3 regions of the Hoeflea phototrophica DFL-43 genome follow, and region 2 is predicted to be linked to each of the others. Evidence: riboswitches for the same ligand, from Rfam matches in the RefSeq annotation. Region 2 holds a riboswitch; each other region holds the start of a gene.
What was found. Region 2 has a riboswitch for cobalamin ahead of HPDFL43_RS16770 (energy-coupling factor ABC transporter permease). Riboswitches for the same ligand answer to the same signal wherever they lie in the genome.
Positions count from the first base shown of each region.

Region 1: it holds a riboswitch for cobalamin, as region 2 does, so the genes downstream of both, bluB (5,6-dimethylbenzimidazole synthase) here and HPDFL43_RS16770 (energy-coupling factor ABC transporter permease) in region 2, are expected to answer to the same signal.
Region 3: it holds a riboswitch for cobalamin, as region 2 does, so the genes downstream of both, HPDFL43_RS15305 (CbtB domain-containing protein) here and HPDFL43_RS16770 (energy-coupling factor ABC transporter permease) in region 2, are expected to answer to the same signal.

Region 1 covers NZ_CM002917.1:2,909,543-2,915,173, forward strand. The annotation lists gene phnE (phosphonate ABC transporter, permease protein PhnE) at 1-262, opposite strand, end outside; gene phnD (phosphonate ABC transporter substrate-binding protein) at 331-1,236, opposite strand; gene phnC (phosphonate ABC transporter ATP-binding protein) at 1,329-2,180, opposite strand; cobalamin riboswitch at 2,361-2,557, shown strand; gene bluB (5,6-dimethylbenzimidazole synthase) at 2,608-3,288, shown strand; gene HPDFL43_RS13800 (DapH/DapD/GlmU-related protein) at 3,299-3,913, opposite strand; gene phnL (phosphonate C-P lyase system protein PhnL) at 3,910-4,617, opposite strand; gene phnK (phosphonate C-P lyase system protein PhnK) at 4,622-5,446, opposite strand; gene HPDFL43_RS13815 (alpha-D-ribose 1-methylphosphonate 5-phosphate C-P-lyase PhnJ) at 5,446-5,631, opposite strand, start outside.
Region 2 covers NZ_CM002917.1:3,545,626-3,551,256, reverse strand. The annotation lists gene HPDFL43_RS16775 (S8 family peptidase) at 1-1,530, opposite strand, end outside; gene HPDFL43_RS16770 (energy-coupling factor ABC transporter permease) at 2,072-2,755, opposite strand; cobalamin riboswitch at 2,809-3,019, opposite strand; gene HPDFL43_RS16765 (AraC family transcriptional regulator) at 3,326-4,216, opposite strand; gene HPDFL43_RS16760 (SDR family NAD(P)-dependent oxidoreductase) at 4,380-5,249, shown strand; gene HPDFL43_RS16755 (SDR family oxidoreductase) at 5,260-5,631, shown strand, end outside.
Region 3 covers NZ_CM002917.1:3,227,512-3,233,142, forward strand. The annotation lists gene cobN (cobaltochelatase subunit CobN) at 1-1,193, opposite strand, end outside; gene cobW (cobalamin biosynthesis protein CobW) at 1,217-2,275, opposite strand; gene cobU (bifunctional adenosylcobinamide kinase/adenosylcobinamide-phosphate guanylyltransferase) at 2,280-2,804, opposite strand; gene HPDFL43_RS15300 (CbtA family protein) at 2,812-3,525, opposite strand; gene HPDFL43_RS15305 (CbtB domain-containing protein) at 3,538-3,717, opposite strand; cobalamin riboswitch at 3,768-4,145, opposite strand; gene HPDFL43_RS15310 (cobyric acid synthase) at 4,196-5,631, opposite strand, start outside.

The sequences.
Region 1 (5,631 bases), 640 kb from region 2:
GCAGCAGTGCCGGAAGCAATGCCGATTTCTCAATTCCCTCGGCGACGACCTCGGAAGGAAATTGGAATATCTGGGATATGCCATCCCAGAACCCGCCGGCGTTGCGGGCATCCGCAAGCCTGAACCCGGAGACCAGAAGAGCAATGAAGACGATAAGCAAAATGCCGCCATACATCTGCTTCCGGCGGGTCATCTCCAGGTAGTTTTCGCGGATAGCCTTCGAAGCGGCCGAGCCGTCCTGCTGTGCAGTCATGTCGCTCATCGGCGGGCATCCTTCACGAATAGAAAGCGGGGAGCCGGATGGCTCCCCGCGACTGTTTGGCAAGAGCCTTAGTTGGTCTTGGCTTCACGAACGGCAACGATGGTCTCGTAGGCTTCGTGGGTGATCGGCTTGAAGCCTGCGGTCTCGCCAGCGGCGATGTTGTAGGCGCACTGCGCATCCTTTTCATGCATGGATCCGACGAGTTCGGTCACCGTGTCTTTGACGTCCTGCGGGAGTGCCTTGCGCAGCGTGACCGGGCCTTCCGGGATTGGCTTCGACTTCCAGATTTGGACGATCTCGTTCATGTCGACAAGACCGGAATCCGTGGCCTTGCGAAGAGCGCCGGAATTGTAGCCGTCTTCCCAGTTGCCCTGGCCGTCTGCCCAGGTGACGCCGGCGTCGATTTCACCATTGGCAACGGCAACGATGGTCTGCTCGTGGCCGCCGGTGAACTTGACTTCACCGAAGTAATCGCCGCTTTCCATGGAAGCGCCGGTTGCCTGCGGAATTTCGATCGAGGGAATGAGGTAGCCGGAGGTCGAGTTCGGGTCACCGAATCCGAAGGTCTTGCCCTTCATGTCGTCCAGCGAAGTGATGCCGCTCTCCTTGCGGGCAAAACCGATCGAATGATAGCTGAACGAGCCGTCGAGGTTGGTCTTGACCAGCACCGGTTCGACCGACTCGGGATCGGTCAGATAGGCCTTGGCGTAGGACGATGCGCCGAGCCAGGCCATGTCGATCGAACCGCCGAGCATGCCCTGGATCACGCCGTCATAGTCAGCGGGGGTAAACAGCTTGACAGGCACACCGAGGGCTTCCTCGGCATAGGCGCGCAGGCATTCGTTCGAAGTCAGGCGATCCTGGGCGTTCTCGCCGCCGAGGATACCGATGCGGAATTCGGTGATCGCGTCCTGTGCGAATGCGCTTGTGGACAGAAGTGCGGCAGTTGCCGCCACGAGGATTGTTTTCATCATAGGATTGTCTCCGTTCGAGGGTTGTTAGAAGGGGCAGGCGAAAGGGATGATGCCGGATTGCATTCGCTGGCCGGACTGACGAACCTTCCGGGTCAGGTTGTCTCCAGGACCACTTCGCCCGAAGCATTGGTTCGCGCCTTGACATCGGCGGGGCGGCCCTGGGCCCGCAGGCTCGTCGAGGTCATGGATTCGGATATTTCTTCGCCATCGGCGCCCGATCCGTAGATGGCGCGAACGGCTTCGGTGGTCAGCGCATCAGGCTTGCCGTCAAAGACCACCTTGCCCTGCGCCATCCCGATGATGCGCTCACAATAGTTGCGCGCGGTATCGAGCGTATGCAGGTTGGTCACCACCGTGATGCCTTCCTGCCTGTTGATGTCCCGCAGCGCGTCCATCACAATCTGCGCATTGAGCGGATCAAGCGATGCGATCGGCTCGTCGGCGAGGATCAGTTTCGGGGATTGCATCAGCGCACGGGCAATGGCGACACGCTGCTGCTGCCCGCCCGAAAGCGCCTCGGCGCGCTTCGGCGCATTCTCGGCGACTCCAAGCCGCTCAAGAATGGAGATCGCCCTCAGGATGTCTTCGCGGGGAAACAGGTTGAACATCGTCGAGAAAGTCGACCGCATGTTGAGCGTGCCATGCAGGACATTCGACACCACATCCAGCCGGGGAACCAGGTTGAACTGCTGAAAGATCATCGCGCAATCGCGCTGCCAGCTTCTGAGTTCACGGCCGCTCAGGGTCGAAACCACGCGTCCGGAGTGCGAAATCACTCCGTCGCTGACCCCTGTCAGCCGATTGATCATGCGCAGGAGCGTGGATTTTCCGGCGCCCGAGCGACCGATGATGCCAACCATCTGCCCCTCGGGAATGGACAGGCTAACAGCGTCGACTGCGGTGTTGACGCCAAAACGACGCGTCACTTCGGTCAACTCAAGCATAATCAATGTCCTTTGCGGCAATCCGGATTTAGCAGTTTCTGCAAGGTGGACTATCGGAGGCATGTGAAGCTGCGATGTCGGTTTGATGTCAGTTTTGTAACGATCCACAGAGCCCCTTCTTGATCGGGGGAAATCCTTGGAAATCGGGCATTTCCGGCCTTGCATCACGGCCCCGGCCATGCACCAATGAAGCAATCTGGTGTCCGCCAAAAGCGGGAGAATCGGGAATTCGGTGCAAGACCGGAACGTGCCCAACGCTGTAACGGGGATGGCAAGCGCAAAACGTCACTGGGACCCCCGGGCCACTGGGAAATCCGGGAAGGCGCGCCTGCCAAATGATCCGAAGTCAGAAGACCGGCCAGATGTCATAGCCTAGCAGCGCGTGGACGGCGTTGCCGGGTTTTCACGGATTGTTGGGGATCAAACAATGCCGAAGACATCTGGGCTGGCCAGAGCCGAGCCGTTCCTCGCCAGTGAACGCGACGCCGTTTACAAGGCCATTTTCACCCGACGCGATGTTCGCGACCAGTTTCTGCCCGAACCTGTTCCCGATGATGTCTTGAAGAGGCTGCTCGAGGCGGCCCATCACGCGCCTTCGGTCGGTTTCATGCAGCCATGGAACTTCATCACCATCCGCAGCCAGCCGGTGCGCAACAGAATTGCGGATGCATTTGGCCGCGCAAACGATGAGGCCGCCCGGATGTTCCCGGAAGAACGGCAATCAGACTACAAAGCTCTTAAGCTCGAGGGCATCCGCAAGGCGCCGCTCAACATCTGCATCACTTGCGACCGTGGACGAGGCGGCGACGTGATCCTGGGCAAGACCCACAATCCAAATATGGATCTCTACTCCACCGTCTGCGCGGTCCAGAACCTCTGGCTCGCAGCCCGCGTCGAGGGCATCGGCATGGGCTGGGTCAGCATCTTTCATGACGCCGATCTCAAAACCATCCTCGGCATCCCTGAGCGGATCGAGATCGTCGCCTATCTCTGCCTGGGCTATGTCGATGAGCTTTATGAGCGCCCCGAACTGCAGGTCAAAGGCTGGAACCGCCGGCTGCCGCTCGACGAGTTGATCTTCGAGGAAGGCTGGCGTGGAAAGACTTAAGGCAAGGGTTCTAGCCGCCGTGGCGCTCGAGGAACTCTTCGGCCGACAGTGCGCGAAAGTCCTTGAGCGCGGAATGCAGCTTGTCATGCTCCCAGTCCCACCAGGCAAGCGCATCAAGCCGGGAGGCGACGTCATCGGAAAAGCGTTGCCGGATCGTGCGGGCCGGAACGCCAACCGCAATGGCAAAGTCAGCCACATCCTTGGTGACCACCGCATTGGCGCCAATGCTTGCGCCATTGCCGATCGTCACCCCCGGCATCACCACCGCGCCATGACCAATCCATGTGTCATGACCGATGGTGATCCCCTGCCCGGCGCGCCAATCAAAGAACGCCTGATCGTCGCTCTCACCATCGAAATACCACGATGAGCGATAGCTGAAATGATGCAGCGAAGCCCGGTCCATCGGATGCATGCTCGCGTAAATCCGCACATGGCTGGCGATGTTGGCAAACTTGCCGATGGTCGCATAGGCGATCTGGGTGTTGTCGACGCAGTAGGAATAGTCGCCCATGGTCGAGTGCGACAGCGTACACCCGGCACCGACTTCGGTGTAGCGGCCAAGCGTCGAGTCCACGATCTTCGCTGTGGCGTGAACCAGCGGAGCTTCAGACAACTTGGTCATGCGGCAGATTTTCCGGCTGCGAATGCGGAAACGTCGATCACCTGGTCGGCGACCGCGTTGCGCACATCATAATCGTGGAAGATCCCCAGGAGCGCGGCACCTTCAGCCTTCTTGGCGGCAATCAATTCGATCACAACCTCGCGATTGGCCGCGTCCAGCGACGCTGTCGGCTCGTCGAGCAGCAGGACCGGATGGTCGGTGATGAAGCCGCGGGCAATGTTGACGCGCTGCTGCTCACCGCCGGAGAAGGTGGCCGGCGGCAACGACCAGAGCCGTTCGTGCAGGTTGAGCTGGGCAAACAGCACGCGCGCACGGTCGCGGGCCTCCTCGCGCGCCACGCCGCGCACCAGAAGCGGCTCGGCAGCGACATCCAGGGCGGACACCCGCGGGACCGCACGCAGGAACTGGCTGACATAGCCGATCGTATCGCGGCGGATCTCAAGCACCTTGCGTGGGCTGGCCGAGGCAATATCGACATGCTTGCCATTGTGCAGCACCAGAATCTGCCCGCCATCGCAGCCGTAATTTCCATAAAGCATCTTCAGGATCGAGCTCTTGCCCACACCTGAAGGTCCGCCAAGCACGGCGCAGGCCCCGGAGTTCATCGAGAAGGAGACATTGGCAACGACGGGCAGTTCAACACCACCGCGCATGTGCATGACGAAGGTCTTGTGAACCTCGGATGCAATCAGAAGGGAGGTCATCGGCTTACACCTGAAGAATGGAGGAAACGAGAAGCTGCGTGTAGGGCGCGCGCGGGTCATCAAGCACCCGGTCGGTCAGGCCTGCTTCGATCACCCGGCCATCCTTCATCACGATCATCCGGTCCGACAGGAGCCGTGCCACAGCGAGATCGTGGGTGACCACCACCACGGCGAGCCCCAGATCGGAAACCAGCCCTCGCAACAGATCAAGCAGCCGCGCCTGCACTGAAACATCGAGCCCGCCGGTCGGCTCATCCATGAAAACGAGCCGCGGATTGGTGACCAGATTGCGGGCGATCTGCAGCCGCTGGCGCATGCCGCCGGAGAAAGCGCGCGGCTGGTCATCGACCCGGTCCGCATTGATCTCGACCCGCTCGAGCCACTCGATCGCAGCTCCGCGGATGTTGCCGTAATGCCGGTCCCCGATCGCCATCAGCCGTTCGCCGACATTGGCGCCGGCCGAGACCGTCATCCTCAGGCCATCAATCGGATTCTGGTGGACAAAGCCCCAGTCGGTGCGCATCAAAAAACGCCGCTCGGCCTCCGCCATCTTGTAGATGTCGGCACTTGCGCCATCGCGCATGCGGTAGTTCACCGTGCCGCAGGTGGGCGTCAGCCGCGAGGAAATGCAATTGAGAAGCGTGGTCTTGCCAGAGCCGGATTCGCCAACAATCGCCAGCACCTCGCCCGGCCAGAGATCGAAACTCACATCGGCGCAGCCGATCCGGTCGCCATAGACCCGGGTGATGCCGTCGACCGACAGCAATGGCTGGTCCGCTGTGGCAGCCGCCACAGTGTCGTGATCATCATAAAAATCTGCCATCGCCATCACAGGCTCTCCTTCCGGCTATCAGCGTCATCGGCCGGGAGCTCACTGCCCAGCATCACCCCGCGGTGGCCTTCGGCTCTGCGGCTCTCGCAATGATCGGTGTCCGAACACACGAACATCCGGCCGCCCTTGTCGTCGAGGACAACCTCGTCGAGATAGACCTGTTCTGCCCCGCACAACGCGCA
Region 2 (5,631 bases):
CATCAGCCGGGTGGTGCCCTTGATGAGGCCGGGGATGCCGACGCGGTGCATGCCGCTGTCATCGTCCAGCGCCCCTTTTATGGAGTCGATCAGCGCCTGGTAGATCTCGACTGCAAACGGGCCTGCCGGCTGGATCGCGTAGATCGGAATTTGATCCTGCATGAGGACGAAGGTTACACCGCCGGCGAATTCCGGATTGTCCGACAGGAAATCCAGCAGTTGCGCCGGGGTGTTGGCCGCCACCGCACTTCCCATCTGCTGAACGATCGCGTCGTAACGGGCCTCTGTGCCGTAGTCGAACCACAGCGCACCGAGTGCATAGGCGATCGCCGGTGCAGACTCTCCGCCGCAGCCGCAACTCAGTTGCGAGAGTGTCGGGCTGTGCGGGTTGGAGGCGGACTGGGCCACCGGCAAGGCCGGGGAAGCTGCAGGGGGAACTGTCGCGCTGACGGATGTGGAAGCCGTAACCTCTTCCTTCTTGTCCTGGCAGGAACAGGCACTCTGCCCGATGTCAGCGGCGGGCTGCATCATGTCAGTCGCACTTGCCGCAGCTTGCGGCATAACCGGTGCCGGCTGTGGCGCCGGGGCGGGCTGTGCGGCAATTGGGCTTGCTTGGGCAGTCGGGTGTACATCGCTCATGTGAATTCCCTCCAGTGGTTTGGGTTGCGTAAGATGGCTGGGCTGAACGGGGAGTGGGGGTGTCCGTGCAAAGGCTCGCTCCTCGAAGAGTTGAAAGGCCGCAGCGATGTTGAGCCGTCCGGCCAGGATGCGGCTGCAATCCTCGTCCTGCTCGGGAACGCACGCATCAGCGCTATCAAGTATGACCGACATGATGTCGATCGGGTCCATAGCGACGCCGGTGCGTTGGGCCTGTGCCAGCAACTGGCCGGCGACTTGTGTGACCACGGCCGTGGCGTAGCTCGTTCCGGAACGGGTCAACGCCTCGTTGCCGGTGCCGGTGACCTGCAGTTCGACGCCCGGCGCCAGGATGCCATTGGCTTTGTAGGCTGCGCCGAAATTGCTTTTCTCAAACGGACGGCCGTCGAGATCCATCGCGCCGACCGCAAGGACGCCATTGATGGCGGCGGGGACATGCAAGCAGGCGCAGCCGTCATTTCCCGCGGCAGCTATGATGAGGATGCGCTTGCTCAGGCAAAGATTGACCGCGTCCTGGAGATGCCGTCCGGCTTCGGAACTGGCGGCTTTCTGTCCGGCGCTGATGTTGACAATTGCGGCGTCGCGTTCAGCAGCAATGGTCAAAGCGCGGGCCAGATCCATCTGGGACGCCATGGCTGCCGTCGAGCCGGTGCCAGAATGAAAGAAGATCGGCAATGACAGGCATGTCAGGGGATTGTGTTCGGGAGAGCCGTTGGCGCCATTTCCGAAAATCAGGCTGGCGATTTCGGTTGCATGCGAATCCGGCTTGTCGAAACCATCCGGGATCATGGCCCGTTCAACCGAAACCGCAACACCCGACAATGCGTTGCATTCCGCATCAACGATACCATCTATGATTGCAATACAAGCCACGTGTTTACCACCCAGTCATGTCTGTTTCAAAAAGAACGCTGTTTACGGAGTGCTGGCAAAACATAAGATAGCATTAATAGTAGTCAGCAATTTATTGGTGTGTCAAACCCCAAGCGAAACAAAATTTGGAAGTCGATTTACGCTAAATAAAGCATTGATATTGTTTTCTATTTTCCGAGAATTCGAAATCAAAGTTGGTTGTACTGTGGCTTCCCGGAATTTTAATTTCGCCCGATTTCAGGGATCTGCGAATCCCGGGCATGCGTTCAAAAAGTCATGAATGTTCGATTCATGTTTGTTTTTTCGAGTACATTCTGCGCTTCGCGAGCGCTCTGTCCTCAGCGGCGCGGCTTCCAGCAATGGGTGGCGCTGTATTGGTGTGCCGGAAGCTTGCCGCCACACTTATCGCGTGTGTTCAGAGGCGCGGCGGGCATTTTCAGGTCTGCCGGAAGTGTCCGATGGATCTGATTCGGTTGCCGGCAGTCACACCAAAAAGCCGCGCGAGAAAACCCGCGCGGCTTGTCAGCGAACAGGACCTGCGTCAGGCGGCGTGGCCGTGCAACCGGTTGTGGAACATCGGGTTGTTACGCGTGCCGGAGAACGTCTTGGCGAGCGCCAGGACGCCGAGATCGGCCAGCGGTTCGATGATGATCACCAGCATGTAGGCCGCGCCGAAGGCTGCGATCTGCGACAGGTTTTCGGCGCCGAAGCCATGGCCGTACAGTGCCCAGAAGCCGACCCACATGACGATGCCGCCCTGATAGCTGGTCGACAGCGCCAGGGCCTGCTTGTAGCTCACATCCTTGTAGGCGGTGCCCGCCGGGATGATGCGCTTTGCGATCAGCGACATGGCATAGAGCGGCACCAGAAGCGTGGTGACGTTCATGCCGTATTGCGGCAGGTCGAAGGGGGCGAAGGCAACACCCTGGATCAGCAGGCCAAGTGCCAGACCGATTGCCGCCGGCCCGGCGCCGAACAACAGATAGAGCGTCGAGCCGAGGATCAGGTGAACTTCGGACACGCCGACCGCGTGATGCGGGAACACTTCAAAGAAGGTGAAGACCATAAGCGTGGTGACGACCGAGCGCATGCCAAGGGCTGCAAGGCCGCCATCGTTGCGGATCGTGTCCCAGGACATTTTCATCATCAGGCCGCCTGCGGCAGCGGCCGTGGCATAGCTCAAGGCCAGTTTTGCGCCGTCAACGACGCCAGGTTCGATATGCATGGTGTAATCCTTTCCGCACCCTTCGTGCGACAGGTTGAATTCGGAAGCTGTTGTGCTTCCCCGAAATCCGGGCAGGTCTCCTGGCTCGCGCTTGATTGCCGGCATCCGCCTTCCCGGGTTTCCCCAGTGGCATTGTGGATGCGGCTCACGCTCACAGTTGCGAGGGCAGCCACGGATCGGGCCCCTTTATTGGGTCGTCCCTACCGTGTTCCCTTTTCATCCCAAAGGCTTGGCCTTCATGGAACCCGAATCCGCGCAAGCTACGCCGCCGGTTTGAGATTTGCAATTGTCAGAAACGACGGTTTTTGCCGTAGGGCTGGTAGCGGTGCGCGACTTGAAACTGTCCTTGCGCGAACGCGGAGAGGGCCGCCGCGACGGTCGGCTCCGGGCCCTTTTCATAGCCTCGATCTTTAGCGGTGACCGGCACTCACGGCCCAAAGCCGACCTACGTTTTTAGGCAGCCCAGGCGCGGTTGGAGCCCATACCTACCCAGAACGCTGTCGAAGTATGCTGACAATCGGAAGACATGCTTTCGACGGCAAACTGATCAGGGCAGGGCCGACAACTGGTTCACTCAAGTGCCACGAGTTCGCGATCATGTCGCGGCGATCGTCCAAATTTTCGGGAATATTCCCTCGAAAATTGTGCCGAGCTTTCGTATCCAACACCGAATGCGATCTCCGACACTTTCGCGCTGGAGGTCTGAAGCGCTTCGCGCGCCCGGAGCAGGCGCAAATCCTTCTGGTATTGCAGCGGAGACGTTCCGGTCACAGCCTTGAATTGCTCGAAAAAGGCCGAACTGCTCATGCCTACATCCCGGGCCAGTTCCTTGACGGCTATGGCCCTGGCGAGATGGGTTTGTATGTCCCTCGTCGCCTGAAAAATGCGACTGGCCGTGCTCTCATGCCACAGCAGTTTATGAAGCGTCTCGCCGTGCGGCCCCATCAGCAGGCGGGCGTGGATTTCCCGGGCGGTGATCGGGGCCAAAAGGCGGCGGGTCGCGTCGGTATCGCATTGGCTGAAATAGCGCCATAGTGCATCTTCGATCTCTTCGTCCGTGTCGCAAAGGTGAATTGAAAACGGTTCCGAAGCCCGCGAGACTGACGAAGGCAACACTGCCGGGGCCAACGAGCGGAGCAGGTCCAGATCAAGCGGGAAGACCAGCGCAACATAGGGTAAATCGGGCGCTGCCTCGGTAATTCGTGACACAACCGGCAAGGCGTGGCTGACGATCAAAGACTGGCCTGCGCGCACGGTTATTGTTCTTTTATTGGTTCCAACCTCTTTTGCACCTTGCAGGATGAGGCAAATCAGTGGCCGATAGACGGTGGGATTCTGGCCCGTGGGAGCCTCGTGGCGAAGAAGGTGTGTTCCACTGTCCTCATGGAAAAGCGCCCCCTCGCGCAATCCCGATTGATCAAGCAGTGACGACACTCGGGTGACCAGTGCCTTGCGTATCATGACAATTTCCTTTGCTCAGGCGCTACGCATAGCATGGAAAGGCGAACGAAATTACCAAAAAAGTCCGGATCTGGAGGATCGTGCAAGAAATCAAGACAAATCATAAAGATTAGGGCGGTTGCGTCGACTATCGTGCTGATATCAACACGAAGGGATAGCAGAGATGAAAAATGTCTTCATAACCGGTATCGCAGGTGGCTTCGGCAAACCCACGGCGCTGGCTCTCTTGGCAAGGGGCTACGTCGTCGCCGGAAGTGTCCGCAGCCGCAGCGGAAAGAATGCCGCGACTGTTGCCGAACTGGAAGCGGCCGGCGCGAGGATTATCGAGATGGACGTGACCGACACGGCGAGCACCGAACGCGGTGTCTCTGATGCCATCTCGCAACTTGGCGGGCTCGACATCTTGTTCAACAATGCGGGCATTGGCTCCTATGGCATCCAGGAGCTGATGTCTCCAGAGGACATGACACGGGTTCTCGACGTGAACGTCATGGGCGTTCAACGGGTCATGCGGGCAGCGTTGCCGCATCTGCGGGCGCAGGGGCGCGGCACCGTGCTCTACACCTCCAGTTTGATCGGACGGATTGCGACCCCGTTCTACGGCACCTATTCGGCATCGAAATGGGCGCTGGAAGCTATCGTCGAATGCTACCGTACCGAGCTATCAGGGTTCGGGATCGAATCCTGCATCATCGAACCCGGCGCCATGCCGACAGCCTTCTTTGATGGCATGGTGACACCGAACGATGCTGCACGCGAGGCCGAATACGGCGACTTCGCCGCTGTGCCCGCGATGTCCAGCAACGGACTGGTCCAGATGCTCGACGCAACTCCCGATCAGCGGCCGGAGCGCATTGCGGAGGCGGTCGTCGCTCTTCTGGACAGGCCGCTTGGTGAAAAGCCCTTCCGCACGGTGGTCGACTATGTCGGCGTCGGCCCTGAGATCGAGCGTTACAACGAAGTGCTCCACGACGTCACCCGCAATATCTTCACCAGTTTCGGCATCGAACAGATGCTCGATCTGAACGCTTGAGGCGGCTTACATGAAAACCATACTGATCACAGGAGCCTCATCGGGCATCGGCGAAGCAACGGCGCGGCACTTTCAGGCAAGAGGTTGGAACGTCATCGCCACGATGCGTGCTCCGTCCGAAGACAGCACACTTGCCGATCTGGACAATGTGCTGGTGACGCGACTGGATGTCACCGATGCCGCCTCCATCCCGGTGGCAGTGGCGGCGGGCATTGAGAAGTTCGGTAAGATCGACGTGCTGCTCAACAACGCGGGCTACGGCGCTTACGGTGCGCTTGAGGCGTTTACGATGGAGCGTATTCGGCGACAGTTTGACACCAATGTTGTCGGTCTCCTGGAAGTAACCAAGGCCGTTCTGCCCCATATGCGCCAAAATCGTTCG
Region 3 (5,631 bases), 320 kb from region 2:
CCGACGCCATTGGCGATGCGGCCATCGCGGTTGGGATAGTTGGCCAGCACGATCGCCACCCGCCGCTCGGACGGTGAGGTCATCCGCAGACGCGCCCAGCGCCGCGCCAGTTCGGCGACAAACGCCATCCGGTCCGGTTCGGGCTGGTGGGCAACAATGTTGGCCTCAACGGTCTCATCAAACCGCGCCGCGGCCTTGAACGACACCGCGCGAGCCAGCACCCGTCCATCCACCTCCGGCAGAGCCACATGCATGGCCAGATCCCGCGAGGTGAGACCCTGCTGCGAGGCAGCCCAAGCGTCCCGCCCGCCGCCGGCAAACACCGCCTGCAACACCGGCGCGCCAGTCGATTCGAGCACCGTGCCCTTGGTCGCGCCACCAGGCGACGAAACCGCGAACCCGGTGGCGTTGATCACCACATCGGGCGCAGCGCCTGCGAAGATCGCCTCCACCGTACCGACCGAGACCGGATCCTTGAGGCTTGAGACGAACACAGGAAGCGCATTGACGCCCTGTTCGCGCAACGCATCGCAAAGTGCTGAGACCGGCGCAGTCTGCCCGCTTTGAACCAGCGCCCGGTAAAAACAGATGGCCGCCACCGGCGCATCAGCCTTCCAGTCCCGTTTCAGATCATCGAGCGACGGATTGCCCTTGGCAGGATGCCACAGACCGGCCTTGAGCAGGGGCGCCGCAGGTCCGGGCCGTTCGCCACCCGTCAGCAGGGCCTCGGACAGGTCAATGAAACCGCGCGCGTTCTCCGCCCCACCCTCGTTGAGATAGGCCCAGAGTGCCAGCCGGTCGGCCTCGTCAAGGGTCGAGAACGGCTCCAGCCCCGGATCGGGCTTGTCGTCGCCCGGCAGCGCCGCAAGCTTGAAGCCGTACGTCGAAGCAGCAGCCCGGAGGCTTTCCAGCGCATAGGAGAAATAGCTTGCCCCGCCAAGCGCCCGCACCACCACCAGCCTCGCCTTCGGCGCCATGCGGGCGATGAAGGTGTCGACCGACATCGGGTGTTTGAGATCACTCAGGCTGGCAAGCCGCCAGGCCATGGAGCCCGACGCCTGACGCGCGCCGGCAATGCTCGCAAGCTCGGTGTCGGCGGCGCTCAGGAACAGGATATCGCCGGGAGACTGGCCGAGGTCAACGGCCTCGTCACCATCGCTCAACGCCCCTTTTTGCGCGACCAGCAGATGCATCGGGACGGAGCCTCCTTATTGCCTCAGCCTGAAAGCTGGGACAGACCATCGCGGATTGCGGCTTCATCAAGATCATGAAGCCCGATCACCACCAGCCGTGTCTCGCGTGTTTCGCCGGCAGCCCAAGGCCGGTCGAAATGGGTGTCGATGCGGCTGCCCACGGCCTGGATCACCTGCCGCATCGGCTTGCCGGCAACATCGGCAAAGCCCTTGAGCCGAAGAATGTCGTGGGTCTGGATCAGCGTGACCAGGCCTTGGGTAAAGGCTGCCGGGTCGGCGACCGGTCCCAGCGACACGACGAAGCTCTCGAACTCGTCATGATCATGATCGTGTTCGTGGCCGTCCTCATGGTGAAGCTCGTGATGCGACTTGCGGTTGGCGATGTCGTCTTCCGTGCCCATGCCAAGCCCCAGAAGAACCTCCGGCGCCACCTCACCCTGCCGCGATTCCACGAATGCAGGTTTGCGCGACATGTGTGCGGAAATCCCGCTGCGCACGCCTTCCAGCTCTTCCGCACTGATCAGGTCAGCCTTGTTGAGCACGATCAGATCCGCGGCCGTGAGCTGGTCTTCGAACAGTTCCTCAAGCGGGCTTTCATGATCAAGCCCCTCGTCAGCCTGGCGCTGTGCGTCGAGCTTGTCATGATCATGGGCAAACCGTCCGGCCGCCACCGCAGCGCTGTCGACCACGGTCACAACCCCATCGACTGTCACCTGGGTCTTGATCCCGGGCCAGTTGAAAGCGGCGACCAGCGGCTGCGGCAGCGCAAGGCCGGACGTCTCGATGACGATGTGATCAGGCCGGTTCTTGCGCGCCAGCAGCTGTTCCATCGTCGGGATGAAATCATCGGCCACGGTGCAGCAGATGCAGCCATTGGTCAGCTCGACGATGTCGTCCTCCGAACAGACCTCATCGCCGCAACCCTTGAGCACATCGCCATCCACACCCAGATCGCCAAACTCGTTGATGATCAGCGCAATGCGTTTGCCATTGGCATTGGCCAGCATGTGGCGGATCAGCGTGGTCTTGCCGGCACCGAGAAACCCGGTGATTACGGTGGCGGGAATCTTGGACCCGTTCATGGTTCTAACCCTTCATCTTGAGCGGCAGACCGGCAGCGACGAAATGGACTTCATCGGCCAGACCCGCGATTGTCTGGTGGAGGCGGCCGGCATGATCGCGAAACGCGCGCGCCATGGCATTGTCCGGCACGATGCCGAGGCCAACCTCGTTGGAAACGAAAACCACCGGCCCCTTGAGGCCCGGCAGTGTTTTGGCGAGCCGTTCAAAGGCCGCATCAATGTCATGTTCGCCGAGCATCAGATTGGTCACCCACAGCGTCAGGCAATCAACCAGCACCGGGCGGTCGGCGCGCGCCGCGTCAGCAAGCGCTTCCGCCAGCTCAACCGGAGCCTCGACGGTTTCCCATCCGGCCCCGCGCCGGTCCTGGTGCGTTGAGATCCGCGCGCGCATCTCTTCATCCCAGGCCTGACCGGTCGCCAGATAGAACCGCATTGGCGAGGCCGCCTCGACCAACCGTTCGGCAAAGGCCGACTTGCCCGAGCGTGCGCCGCCGAGCACAAGCGTCACCGCTGGCAGTTTGCCGCTCACGCCCCCGTCACGCCTCTGCGTCCCGGGGAACCCGCGACAGGAAAACCCCGAGCAGGCCACCGAGCAACAGCCAGAAAAACAGTGTGGTCGCCAACGATGCCGCGGCATAGGCAGACGCGATATAGGCGGGAACTTCGCTGTAGATGTCTTCCGGCACGGGCACGCCCCACATATGCGGCGCAGCGATCAGCACAACGCCAACCGCCTTGGCAATCATCTCCGGTCTCAGCGCGATCAGCCAAAGGCCAAGTCCCGTCAGAGCGACCGTGATCATCCACCAGCTCTGGCGATCACCGAGATCCGCATAGGGAAACCCGGGCACCGCAGGCGGCAGGCTGAAGGAGGGGGCGAGTTGGACTGCAAACCAGGCACCGGCGCCAAGGAACAAGCCCCGCATCAAGGCTTCACGTCCGGCGGGAAACTCGATCCCGGTCAGAAGCGCCACGGCCGCCAGCATCAGGGCAAAGCCGCCACCGGCGACCAGATTGGCGAGAATCGTATTGCCGAAACGGCCAAACCAGAGCTGTTCTTCGCCTTCGCCATGATCATGGGAATGGCTGGCCTCTGCTTCAGCAGCGCCATGGCTGTGACCAGCCTCGCCATTCTCATAGGCTTCTGCCTGCATGATAAGCGGAATGGTTTTGACATATTGGGCGGGCGTCATCACCAAACCGGCGATAAGCCCGGCGGCAAGAGCCGCCAGGAGCAACCTGACAATCATGAGATCAATCCCTTAGTGGCAGGGAAAGCCGTAGGAATGCCGGGTGTCGTGCGCCGCGTCGTGCAGCGTCTGCGAATTGGCCAGGCCAACTCCGAACACCAGAATGGAACCGATGACCAGTGCCATCAATCCGGCAACGGTACGTGCGCCGATGCGATCGGTCAGTGAAAGCGTTTCAGTCTTAACAGCCATGACAACCTCCGTGAATGGCTTCGGAAGAACACCTCTTCCAAAGGTCCGGCTCTCAACCGGTGCGAATGGCAGGTCTCCTGGCTCGCGGGTTCTGTGCAACCAGATAAGTCGCACAACAGCAAATGCCAGCCTTCCCGACGTTTGAGGCGGTCATGAAAACGGGACGATTCGTAGACAAAGAGGCGTCCGCGCCGATTGATCATGCCGCCACGTCAGTGGCTTTCCCCGGCTTGGTTGGTTCAGATCACAGGCAAACACCATTGTTCCCCCGTCACCCTGGCGTCCCGAACCGGTGACATTTGCCTAACCGCTCTACAGTCGCGGGGTCGGCTGCGATAAGGATGCCCGGCTTGGGTCCATCCCGTCGCATTCCCTTTTGATCCGGAGAGACAACTTGCATCCCTGGAACCATTCGAGACCCAAGTGATAGGCACAGGCCCGCCGGGTGTCAATCTCGATTGCGCCCTCAGATCGTCCATCAACGACCAATGACGCCGCTGGCCTCCATGATCCGTTCAAATCCAACCAAACGGCCCAGTTCCGCGGCAATATCGTCGAGCGCCGCATCGACATCTTCGCGGTAGTTCAGCAATCCACCGGTCAGTCCGAAACTCTTCAGCAATTCGGCGCGATAGGCATCCGAACCGAACAGCCCGTGAAGATAGGTCCCGGAGACGCGACCGTCCGGCGAGGTCGCACCATCGGGCCGTCCGTCGAGAATGGTCATCGGCCGGGCGCAGTCCGGGCCCTGGCTGACACCCAGATGGATCTCGTAACCCTCAAGCGGCAGATCGCCTTGTGCGGATCGTGCGGCGATGTTGCGAACCGTTTTCTCAGGCGCCATTTCTGTCGAGATATCAAGCAGGCCGAGCCCTTCGGCGGCCGGCTCTGCGCCTTCAATACCCAGCGGATCACGCACCATGCGGCCAAGCATCTGGTAGCCGCCGCAAATCCCGATGATCCGCCCGCCACGGCGATGATGCGCCTGAAGATCCGCATCCCAGCCCTGACCGCGGAAATCGGCAAGGTCTCCGATGGTGGATTTCGAACCGGGCAGAATCACCAGCCCGGCATCCTCCGGCAGACGCTCGCCGGGTTTGACAAACACCAGCTCCACATCGGGCTCCGCGCGCAGCGGATCGAAATCATCGAAATTGGCGATCCGCGACAGCACCGGCACCGCGATCTTGAGCGCTCCTGCCTTGCCACGAACAAGCCGTTCGAGCGCCACCGAATCCTCTGCCGGCAGACGGGCTGCGGATTTGAGCCAGGGCACAACGCCGAAACAGGGCCATCCGGTAAATCCCTCGATCGCCGAGATGCCGTCGTCAAACAGGCTCACATCGCCGCGGAACTTGTTGATCAGGTAGCCCGCAATCATTGCCCGGTCGGCATCGGGCAGGATCGTGTGCGAGCCGACGATGGATGCAATCACGCCGCCACGGTCGATGTCGCCCACCAGCACCACCGGCACCTTGGCCAATGTCGCAAATCCCATATTGGCGATGTCGCCCGCCCTGAGGTTGATTTCGGCGGGGGAGCCAGCCCCCTCCACCAGCACCAGATCGGCGTCCTCGCCTATGCGGCCAAAGCTGTCCATTACCGCCGCCATCAGTTTGGGCTTGAGAGTCTGGTAATCCCGCCCGCGAGCGTGGCCGGTGACCTTGCCCTGGACGACAACCTGGGAGCCGGTTTCCGACTGCGGCTTGAGCAGGACCGGGTTCATGTGAATGCTCGCTGGCGTCCGGCAGGCCATGGCCTGCAACCATTGCGCCCGCCCGATTTCACCGCCGTCATCGGCCACTGCTGCATTGTTGGACATGTTCTGCGGCTTGAACGGACGCACTTTCAGCCCGTGATTCGCCGCAAGCCGGCAAAACCCCGCAACCAGCACGGTTTTGCCGACATCCGAGC